One region of the Paenibacillus sp. FSL k6-2145 genome, then DNA from elsewhere that is predicted to be linked to it. Evidence: riboswitches for the same ligand, from Rfam matches in the RefSeq annotation. Region 1 holds a riboswitch; the other holds the start of a gene.
The links. A riboswitch is a leader RNA that binds a small molecule or an ion and turns the genes downstream of it on or off. The one in region 1 is predicted to bind ZMP and ZTP.

Region 1 (5,682 bases):
CGCCCGCAGCGGTGGCGGCCTGGATCAGCGCCGCCCTCGCAGAGGCGGCGCAGCGCGGAGAGCGCACCGCGGTGCTGGCGTTCGCCGAGCACGCGGAGCAGTACCGCGCCGATGCCGTGTTCTCGCTGGGCGACGCCAGCGAGCTGGAAGAAGCAGCGCGCCGGCTATACGCCGCGCTGCGCAGCTGCGATGAGCAAGGCGCCACATATATTGTGGCTGAAGCTTGCTCACGCGAAGGGCTGGGAGCAGCCGTTATGAATCGGCTGCTCAAGGCTGCAGGGAACCAACTCATACAAGTTGGCAACCAGCAATCCTCTTAATCTCTCCTGATCATACAGTCAGGAGAGTAATCACTCTTTTTCCAAAACAAAATCAAGATTCTATAAAGCCCAGCATCTGACCAGAGATCCGTCGCCGTTTGCCTTTCATCGGTCATGTTTAGGTCCTTGTCCGCATATCGTGTACAAGAACCTTTACGTGACTTGGGGGTATGGGGATGTGGGATGTGTCTGCCCATGTAGGGCAGTTGGTAACCATTTTGATCATGGCTGTTGCGCTTGGCCTCGATGCGTTCTCACTCGGAATCGGAATTGGCATGAAGGGCATTCGGCTGCGGGATGTATTGCGAATCAGTATTGTAACAGCGCTATTTCATATCATCATGCCGCTCATCGGCATGTATATGGGCAAATACGTCAGCTCCCTGCTCGGCGACATTACGACGTATGCGGCAGGTGGATTGCTTGTTTTGCTGGGTGCTCATATGATTCTGAATGCATTCCGTGAAGGCGATACAAAGCTGGTGGACCACCGTTCCCTGCTCGGTGTTGTTTTGTTCTCCCTCAGCGTAAGTGTGGATTCGTTCTCCGTTGGCGTTTCCTTAGGGATGTTTAGCAGTGATCTGATCTTAACCGTACTTGCTTTCGGCGTTTGTGGCGGGGTGATGTCGGTGATGGGTCTGCTATTAGGCCGTCGGGTGAGCCAGAATCTAGGGGATTACGGCGAAGCTATTGGTGGCGCAATCTTGCTTGCGTTTGGACTTTTGTTTATATTTTAGAATAAAACTTGAGATATCATATCATTTGCATCATATGTAAAATGGGGAGGCTAACACAATGAAACATATTTTATTCGTATGTACAGGAAATACGTGCCGCAGCCCCATGGCAGAGGGGCTTTTGCGAAAACTGGCATCAGAGCGTGGCATTCAGGTAGAGGTTCGCTCTGCAGGTGTGGCAGCAACGTCGGGTATGCCGATCTCCCGTCATGCGGAAGCAGTGTTGAGAGATCATAACGTTGAAGGTCCACCTCATTCCACACAACTTAGCTCTAACCTGGTAGGTTGGGCCGATCTGGTTCTAACATTAACACGGAGTCATAAGCAACATGTCATGCAGGTATTTCCCGATTCAGTCCACAAAACCTATACATTGAAAGAATATGTGGAGGATGATGAACAGGTATTAAGTGATGTTCAGGAGTTGGACAGCCTGTTTGCAACGCTGGAGATGAAACGTGCCCTTGGGCAAGAGATCCTGGCATCGGAGCGTGAACGAGCCATTGAGATTAGACAACGAATCCCAAGTTTCGACATCTCCGATCCATTTGGGGGAAGTCGTGATGATTACAATATAGCTGCAGCTGAGATTCGGACTGCATTGGACCGGCTTTTGGATAAGCTGGGATAATTCTGATCCTGCGGGGCAGGTTATAAAAATAGGACATGTGATGTAAATTAACCGTTGATTTTAGACGCGGGTTGTTTTATGATGAAGGGGAAAACAGGGATCCGGTGTAACTGGCGACGAAGTGGGCATAACCACGATGGAGCACCGGAACAAACGGCCGGTCGCCTGGGCAAAAGAGCAATTCTGCGTTACCCGCAGACTGCTCTTTTTTTCGTCTTTCATCTGATTATTCGCTATAATAGTACCTGAGATGCCGTGCAAGAATACGAAGGACAACCAAGAGACAGCGGGCATGATTTTATCGGGAGGCGATGATAGGATGACTATAGAGTTAGATTCGGAACAACCCGGATTGCAGGAACAGACCGCGTCTATTCTGCATGAACTGGCGCTTGCTGGACAGCTTGGGCCTGGACAGATCGTTGTGATCGGTACAAGCACAAGTGAAGTCGCAGGCGCTCGGATTGGTACGAGTGGTGCCATTGAAGTGGCACAGCAGCTTCTTGCGGGTATACGCGAGGTGCAGGAGGAATTCGGTTTTGATACGGTATTCCAATGTTGTGAGCATCTGAACCGTGCGCTGGTAATGGAGCGTTCTGTGCTTACTCGTCTTGGATTGACCGAGGTTGGTGCAGTACCCGTGCCCAAGGCCGGAGGTTCAATGGCATCCGCAGCATATCGTTCGCTGACCGATCCATGCCTGGCTGAACATGTGCAGGCCCATGCGGGACTGGACATTGGGGAGACGATGATTGGGATGCATCTCCGGCATGTAGCCGTACCCTATCGTACAGCGCTCCGCTATGTTGGAGATGCACGTGTGACCACAGCGTTGACTCGTCCGAAGTTGATTGGCGGCGAACGCGCGGTGTATCGTATGGAAGAACAACCAGATTCAACATTTTGTGACTAACATATAAAGCGAGACTAATTGGGTTACACTCCTGACTTTGATTGCATCACCATCTTCCGATCGCTGTTATCCCCAGATTTTTTATTCCCTATTTAAAGGGGAAATCCGGTGATAGCCTATGCTTCCGGAGTAGCTTTCTAAAGAAAGCTTTTTGGCGACCACTTCGTTTCTTCAGATTGGTGTTGCACTCGCCGTTTTTGTGTAAACATTAGTTTCACTTTATAAATTCACTTATAAACTGGGAGGAATTTAATCATGGAACAATTGCGCAAGAATGACCCGGCAGTACTGGAAGCGATGAATCTTGAACTGAAACGTCAACAGAACAACATCGAACTGATTGCATCCGAGAACATCGTAAGTGAAGCAGTAATCGAAGCAATGGGATCTGTTCTGACCAACAAGTACGCTGAAGGATATCCAGGCAAACGTTACTATGGCGGTTGTGAGCATGTGGACATCGTTGAAGACATCGCGCGTGATCGTGCAAAAGAATTGTTCGGAGCAGAACACGTGAATGTCCAACCTCACTCCGGTGCACAAGCGAACATGGCAGTATATCTTGCAGCGTTGAAACCTGGTGATACTGTACTCGGTATGAACCTTGCCCATGGTGGACACCTAACACACGGTAGCCCGGTTAACGCATCCGGTTTGCTGTACAACTTCGTAGCATACGGCGTACAGGAAGATACATTCCTGATTGATTATGATGAAGTACGCAAAGCGGCTTTCAAACACCGTCCTCGTCTGATCGTTGCTGGTGCAAGTGCATATCCGCGTACCATTGATTTTGAAAAGCTGGCTTCCATCGCCAATGATGTAGGCGCTTTGTTCATGGTGGACATGGCTCACATCGCAGGACTGGTTGCTGCTGGTTTGCATCCAAACCCGGTTCCACATGCGCATTTCGTAACAACAACAACACACAAAACGCTGCGTGGACCTCGTGGTGGTATGATTCTGTGCCGCAAAGCGTGGGCAGCAGCGATTGATAAAGCCGTATTCCCTGGTTCCCAAGGTGGACCTCTAATGCACGTGATCGCTTCCAAAGCGGTAGCATTTGGAGAAGCTTTGCAGCCTTCGTTCAAAACATATGCACAGAACGTTGTGAAAAACGCACAGGTTCTGGCTGAAACACTGATCGCTGAAGGATTGAACATCGTATCCGGTGGTACAGATAACCACTTGATGCTGATTGACACACGCAGTGTAAACATCACAGGTAAGGAAGCTGAGCATGTGCTCGATTCCATCGGTATTACCGTGAACAAAAATGCAATTCCATTCGACCCTACAAGCCCGTTTGTAACGAGTGGTATTCGAATTGGTACACCTGCTGCAACTTCCCGTGGCATGAACGAAGAAGCTATGGTAGCGATCGGTAAGATCATTGCCAAAACACTGAAAAATCCAAAAGATACAGCGAAGTTGGATGAAGCTCGTGCAGAAGTGACTGCACTGACAGACCAATTCCCGCTCTATACAGATCTTAAATACTAAAAAACTTTGCTCATGCTGCTTTCTTTTGAGTTTTGATAAATTGGAATACAAAAGACGAAGCTGGCAGAATGCAACCGGAGAAGCGAAGCGCTCGCCTTTATCCCATGATTTTCTCCTTTTATAGGAGAATCAAAAAAATCAGGGGATAACAGCGATCGTAGGTGCAATCTGTTTGCGGAGCATCACTTGTATTCATATTTTTCCCACTCAATGACATAACAGCATGAGCAAAACAGGACCGGATGGATCATTTTCCGGTCCTGTTTTTTATAGGATTCGGTAATCTGTAATGATTGGGTGCCCTTTGATGGTGTAATTCGTTGTTGGTGATGATATAATATACAGGATTTATCGAGCCCATGAATGGTGGCTAGGTATATTTGGAAATGCTTAACATGAAGAACTTACCGGAGGGACAAATTAGATGGGAAAATTAGTAATATGTGATCACCCTTTGATTCAACACAAACTGACGTTTATACGCGACATGCGTACGAATACGAAAGATTTTCGTGAATTGGTGGATGAAGTAGCAACGTTGATGGCTTATGAGATTACAAGAGATGTTGAACTGGAAACGATTGATGTACAGACACCTGTAGCTGCAACACAAGGTAAAGTCATCTCTGGACGTATGCTCGGACTGGTGCCGATTCTGCGTGCAGGACTCGGAATGCTGGATGGCGTTGTGAAATTGTTGCCAGCGGCAAAAGTTGGACATGTTGGTCTGTTCCGTGACCCGGAAACACTGCAACCGGTAGAATACTACACCAAACTGCCTACAGACGTAACAGAGCGTCAATTGATTGTAATTGATCCGATGCTGGCAACGGGTGGTTCGGCAATTGCAGCTATTGACGTGCTCAAAAAACGTGGCTGTACCCAAATCAAAATGATGAACCTGGTTGCAGCACCGGAAGGCGTAAAAGCTGTGCAAGATGCACATCCCGATGTGGACATCTATGTAGCAGCATTGGACGACCGTCTGGATGATCATGGTTACATCGTTCCAGGACTTGGAGATGCAGGAGACCGTCTATACGGCACTAAATAAGCATATCGCATGCTTGTAATCGGAACTTATAGAAAAGGGGCTTTGCTCGAATGTCCAACAAAATTAAAGTCATGACGATCTTCGGGGTGCGTCCGGAAGCCATCAAGATGGCTCCGCTTATTTTGGAATTGCAAAAACACCCTGAGTCTATTGAATCTATTGTTTGCGTAACTGCGCAGCATCGCCAGATGTTGGATCAGGTACTTGAAGTTTTCGACATTCATCCCGATTATGATCTGGATGTGATGAAGGACCGTCAGACATTGAATGAGATTACAATTCGTGTGCTTGGTGGTCTGGAGCCGGTGTTAGCCGAAGCTAAGCCGGATATTGTACTGGTTCACGGGGATACATTAACTACCTTTGTAGCGAGCTATGCAGCATTCCTGCAACAGATTCAGGTAGGGCATGTGGAAGCGGGGCTGCGGACGTGGAACAAGTTGTCTCCATATCCGGAAGAGATGAATCGTCAGCTGACGGGAGTACTGGCTGATCTACACTTTGCGCCTACGGATTGGTCTTCT
Region 2 (5,682 bases), 2.5 Mb from region 1:
ATCTTTCTTTCTCCACAACGTGGCCCACAGAAAAGGTACACCAAAACACGGTTCATGCTGCTCCATCACCTTCATTGCACGGAACTCCACACATTCAAAGCCATCTTCCAGCATGTAGCGAAGCTTCTCCTCCGTGAATGCAAGACCACCTCGCATCGACTTCTCTTGATACACCTGCCAATCATTCATAACGATCTCAGGTCCACCAATATCGCCAAAACCAGGAGCAAAACAAGTCATTCCAAAGTATCCTCCAGGCCGGAGTGCATTGTGGACCATCTCTATGTAGGGAATGCGCTGATGTGGTAACAGATGATGTAGACAACCCGAGTCGTAGACAAGATCATATTCTTGCTCTGGGGACAATTCGAACACAGAGCGACATTCAAAGTGCACGTCCAGTTGCTCTTCTGCCGCCCTCTCTTTAGCCCAGGCAATCGCTGTCTCGGAAAGATCATAAGCATCTACCTGATATCCTTGGCGGGTTAGATACAGCGCATTTCTGCCCGGGCCACACCCCAGTTCCAGTGCCTTGCCACCGCTTAGCTCACCTTCGTTCACATGTGCTACCAGATTCTCATCCGGTTTGTTTGGGAAAAAGGGGATTGGTCTGTTCCGATCCTCATAGAAAGGTTCCCAAAATTGCTTGGCAGATCTGAAGTCCGCATCGAGCATATCATATAGATCCTGTACACTTTTAATCGTCTTTTCCACAACCACATTCCTCCTTCAATGCTCCATCCAAACCTTCATTTCCGACTATCCATTCCTCGTCATTTTCAATGAATTATCCACACTCTATTATAACATTTTTACCCAGTAGTTCTCTATTTTTCTTGTGCTTTTCTACTTAAAAACAGAAGCTTTTTCCCAACAAAAAAACGACCGACATGAATGTCGATCGCTTACAATCGTAGAGGTTTTGAGTTGTAACTTACTTCGCCCGTTCCAAGACTGCAAAGTAATTTCCTTCATTATCAGCAAAGTTGAAAACACGCCCCGTTGGCATCTCAACAATCTCTCCAACCGTTACATGTTTACCAGCCAAGTCGGCATATAATTTATCCAGATTTTCAGTGAAGAACATTAACGAAGGTGTTCCCAGGTTTACACCCGCCGACATCCGTTCGACGAACTCTTTGTCATGGAGAATAATACTCGTCTGCGAATCTGGAGTAGGCGCGATCTCAATCCATCTCATGCCCTCGTCAAGGTTTACTTCATCCACAATGTGGAATCCTGCGACTTCGGTCCAAAAAGCCAGTGATTCATCTTGATTATTGACATACAACATAATTTGGCCGACTTTGCTAAACATGGATCAATCACTCCTCTGATCATCTAATCTCTCAACATCCTGCTTATCATTCCTCAAATTCCAATAGAGTATAACATGCAGGACAGCTTTTTTATCATCTTTCTTTGCAAGTACATGCAACTTAAACTGAAGTACAATTTTTATGCTTCCACTACAATTAGTTTTTTGAAGTTACTTATAGTGTTTTAACAAGTGAAAGTCTATGAAACCCCGAGGTATAATAATTCATATCGATACTTTCCTTTTGAAAATTCATTCGTTCATAAAATACAAGCGCTGCTTCATTTTCTTCATGATCAAGTGTGTAAAGCATGACATCACTACAGCCAAATTCAGCTATTTTAATGCATATTTTAGTAATAAGTGCACGTGCTACTCCCTGTCGAAGGTGTGATTTGCTTGTAACAACGCCAACGATTTCATACCGGTTAACAGTAGGCTGAAAGATATAACCAGCATGACCTATGACAACATCTGCTTCGTCAACCATGACATAATAAGCACTGATACGTTCATCCGTCATTTTTAAAAATGAATCCCAGCGCGTAGGATACTGATCGCGTATAAACGAAGGAAATTGAAAATCATGATCCGTCATCATTTTCAGCACTGCTGGCTGATCAATCGCTTGAAAAAGGCGAATAGTCATCTTTTTATCCCCTACCTCTTAGTGTGCATGTAGACATCTTTTAAGTTACCGGCTTCATAATATGGATACTCCAGTTTTTGCTGAACTTGAAGGACGATCTCCGTAGACGTTAACATTTCGACCAAGTATAGTCCCAGGTCAATAGAAGCCGTAACCCCCGCACCCGTTACCGTATTACCATCACGCACTACACGCGCTGAAATTACTTCTGCACAATAAGGATTCAATAAATCATAAGCAGATGAGTTGGTAGTAGCCCTTTTTCCTTTTAGGAAACCTGCTGCCGCCACCTGTCCTTTCGTTCCCTGAATAATAAATAAAGTGTTTGATCAAAAGATCAAACACTTTGCCCAGGCGTACGGCATATAATATATGTGCTTCCTCGTGGTTCACTCCACGTTTACGCCAGTCACACACAACAGATATTTAACAACTAGTATACATGACATCTTTCATCACTGTATATATATGATGAAAATTATTGCGCGTCTTTTAACTTCTTCGTAAGATAAAGTACAACATCGTCGTCCATAATCGTTTCTTCACCCGGCTGAATGTAATGATCATGTTTGTGTACACCGTGACCGTCTGGTATGTACCCGCGATGGGCATATAGAACTTGCGCTTTGCCATAATCGGAAAACACACCTACACCAATGCCTGCTACATCCGTTCGTTCCAGAATAACTTCCTCTGCTCGGTCCATCAACCGTGAACCAATACCTTGGCGCTGGAACTTCATCAGCACATTAAAATCGTTAATTTCGGGAATGCCTTGTTCCCTGAAAGACGGGTAGCTGGAATACCACAATACATTCACGTATCCGGCAAATTCTCCATTTAACTCGGCTACCAAGGTTACGCGCTCCCCATTATGTTGTTCAGCCAAGTAACGAAGATACTGCTCAGCGAATCTCCCCCAACCCTGCTCCTGAAACGCCTTTGATATGATTACAGGATCGCTCTCATTTAATAGTCTGATATGTACACTCAATGATGAATCCTCCCTAAAAAGATATTTCTCCTTGCTATATTCCCAGTCTCTCCCGAAGCGATGTGATGTGAGCAACATGGTGTTTGCCATGCCAAGCATACATGCCCAGATTATAATCCAGTCTTGTCGTTTCTTCCGATGAGGGATGATAAAATTGTTTGGCATAATCTGCATCTGTCAGCGCGTTTAACAGAAACACCCAACGACGATGGAGCGCATCCAGAATCTGAAGCGAGAATTCGACATCCAGGTCCCTTGAATCACTCAATTCAGCCCAGCGCTCTTCATAATAAGGCCGAATCGTTGGTGTATCCTCTGTCAGTGCCAACTTGAAACGAATCATACTGTTCATATGGCTGTCTGCCATATGGTGAATGACCTGTTTGAGCATCCATCCACCTTCTCGATACGGCAGACTTAATTGATCTTCACTCAATCCCTTTACCGCTTCTCGTGCGCGTTCAGGCAACTCAGCAATGTCCTGAATCCACTTCTCCCGCTGTGCCAAAGTAACTTCACCCGTGTGTACAAATGGTCCTATCGGAAATCTTTCATCCATCCATTATTCCTCCTTGTTTCTATGATTCAAATAACTTTTAACATTATCTAAGGAGCATATTCCATAAGCCAACAGTCTCTCATCTGTCCTTCATGCTGCTCATGTTTCTCCAACAGTTTAATCTTTTGGAAACCACATTTCTCGTAACAGGATATCGCTCGCAAGTTCCAGGATTGAGGGTCCATAACCACTTTACGGGCTTGTCTTTCATTAATCAGATAAGCCAGCATGGATTGCATCAACTGTGTACCAATGCCTTTATTCCAGTAGTCTACCTCACCAATAAACTGATCCGTTCCATAGATGATTTCATCCGTATCTCCATAACCATACTCCGTTCGTTCTTCTTCCTCAAGCTCATAGAACTGAATGTATCCAATCGGATGTCCTCCATACTCAACGATACAACGAGTAGCATCATCTTTCTGATTGTAAAAATGTTCTCTCACTTGCTCCAAATCATGCGGCCGATCACGCCCTTCATAGTATTGAAGAACTTCCGGGTCTGACAGCCACTTCACCAGATGTCGTTCATCTTCTGTGTCCAAGAAACGTACGGTGATTTCATTCGATTCATATACATTCATCATTCTGATTACTCCTTATTGATCTCCAGATTCTCACCCGTAACCCAACTTAGATCCTTCCCTAACAAATGTTCGTTGTGAACATAATACACCATGGGATTCTCAAGCGGCTGAGTCGTTCCATCCAAAGATCTGAGCGTTAACCGCAACTTGTAACTCCCTATCTCATCAGGTATCGCAAATCCTATCAGATTATCAGCTGATTTCATGGTTTTCCCCTGCGCCTTCAGATACTTTTCCAGAATGACTTGATCAAAATAGGAGCTGCCGACAGACGAAGGCATGTACCACGCATCATCTTGTTCTTCAGTAAATGTGACCCCTTCCCATCCTGGGACAACGGGATACACCATATGTTGATCCTTATCTTCTCTTTTTCGCGTTATCTCTAACTCTATCTCAACTGCATCCGTATCAATCTGCCTGATTGTGCCTGCCATCACAACATCCTGTGCACTCACACTTGGAATTACATAGCTGTATATGAGCAGAGTCACCAAGAGAATTATCGCTATTCCCGTAATCCAAAATATTGTACTTTTACGCATCTGTCTGATCCTCCCCTCTGGTTAATCATACTTCTGGAGTAGCTTCTTCTCTGTTAAAGATTGAGTTAACCTATCCAACTCAGGTGATGCCATCCAATCACTGGAGGTGTTCAATCCATGCTTAATGGTATGTATCGCGCTATGTGCAGACATGTATATATTATGGTGGACTCCAGGTTGGACAATGATGTGCTCTCCTGCACGCATCACTCGAATCGAAAACATCTGATCGTCTCCATAACTGGCATAAGCAATCCATCCCGATTGCACCACATAAAACTCCGTTAGATGGATATGTACATGACTGTTTTGCCATGCTCCGTGGGAAGAAGCAACGGTTCTACAATAATAACTGCCATCTTCTGCGATCATTTTATATTTCTGTTCCCCGTTCGCCATCTGCTCGAAGCTGGTTTTGACACCCGTTTCACCATATTCCTGTTCTGAAAATTCTGTGTTCACTCGGCTACGCCTCCTGACAAAAAATCCCTTTATTTAAACATTCGACATGGGTAAGTCGATTCTCCTGTTTGGATATGCGATATATCTTTGCTAAAATATGAAACGCTTCTCTTCCAGCTTCCGTATTAAGGTCGAAGCCGTATGTATCCCATATAATAAACCATCTGATCTGGAGGTTGAGCGCATGTCATTTTTCAAGAAAATGTTAGCCAGTGTAGGTGTTGGAGCAGCCAAAGTAAATACGGAATTGCATACACCAGAGGTCACGCCTGGAGGAATCATCTCGGGGGTTGTGTACATTGAAGGTGGAGATGTGGAACAGAATGTAGATCGAATCTATCTTTCAATTAAAACCCATTACATACGGGAGCGCGATGATCGCAAAGTAAAAGAAACAGCCGTTATAGCCAAATATTTGCTCACCGAAGGTTTCACATTACAGCCCGGAGCCAAATTGGAGAAAGACTTCTCATTTGACCTGCCAGAAAATCTGCCGATTACACTGCATCGTGCAGAGGTATGGGTAGAGACGGGCCTCGATATTTCAAGTGCTGTAGACCCCTCA

Region 2: linked by a shared signal. The riboswitch ahead of NZ043_RS17580 (DJ-1/PfpI family protein) and the one ahead of NZ043_RS06480 (TIGR01440 family protein) in region 1 are both predicted to bind ZMP and ZTP.

The regions. Positions count from the first base shown of each region.
Region 1 covers NZ_CP150267.1:1,457,328-1,463,009, reverse strand. Annotated here, with positions in the region: gene NZ043_RS06495 (L-threonylcarbamoyladenylate synthase) at 1-320, shown strand, start outside; gene NZ043_RS06490 (manganese efflux pump MntP family protein) at 497-1,057, shown strand; gene NZ043_RS06485 (low molecular weight protein arginine phosphatase) at 1,116-1,688, shown strand; ZMP/ZTP riboswitch at 1,785-1,866, shown strand; gene NZ043_RS06480 (TIGR01440 family protein) at 2,008-2,601, shown strand; gene glyA (serine hydroxymethyltransferase) at 2,857-4,104, shown strand; gene upp (uracil phosphoribosyltransferase) at 4,529-5,158, shown strand; gene wecB (UDP-N-acetylglucosamine 2-epimerase (non-hydrolyzing)) at 5,209-5,682, shown strand, end outside.
Region 2 covers NZ_CP150267.1:3,935,063-3,940,744, reverse strand. Annotated here, with positions in the region: gene NZ043_RS17595 (class I SAM-dependent methyltransferase) at 1-675, opposite strand, end outside; gene NZ043_RS17590 (VOC family protein) at 935-1,318, opposite strand; gene NZ043_RS17585 (GNAT family N-acetyltransferase) at 1,494-1,967, opposite strand; gene NZ043_RS17580 (DJ-1/PfpI family protein) at 1,979-2,257, opposite strand; ZMP/ZTP riboswitch at 2,309-2,390, opposite strand; gene NZ043_RS17575 (GNAT family N-acetyltransferase) at 2,446-2,961, opposite strand; gene NZ043_RS17570 (YfiT family bacillithiol transferase) at 2,996-3,520, opposite strand; gene NZ043_RS17565 (GNAT family N-acetyltransferase) at 3,568-4,107, opposite strand; gene NZ043_RS17560 (hypothetical protein) at 4,116-4,655, opposite strand; gene NZ043_RS17555 (cupin domain-containing protein) at 4,677-5,117, opposite strand; gene NZ043_RS17550 (sporulation protein) at 5,302-5,682, shown strand, end outside.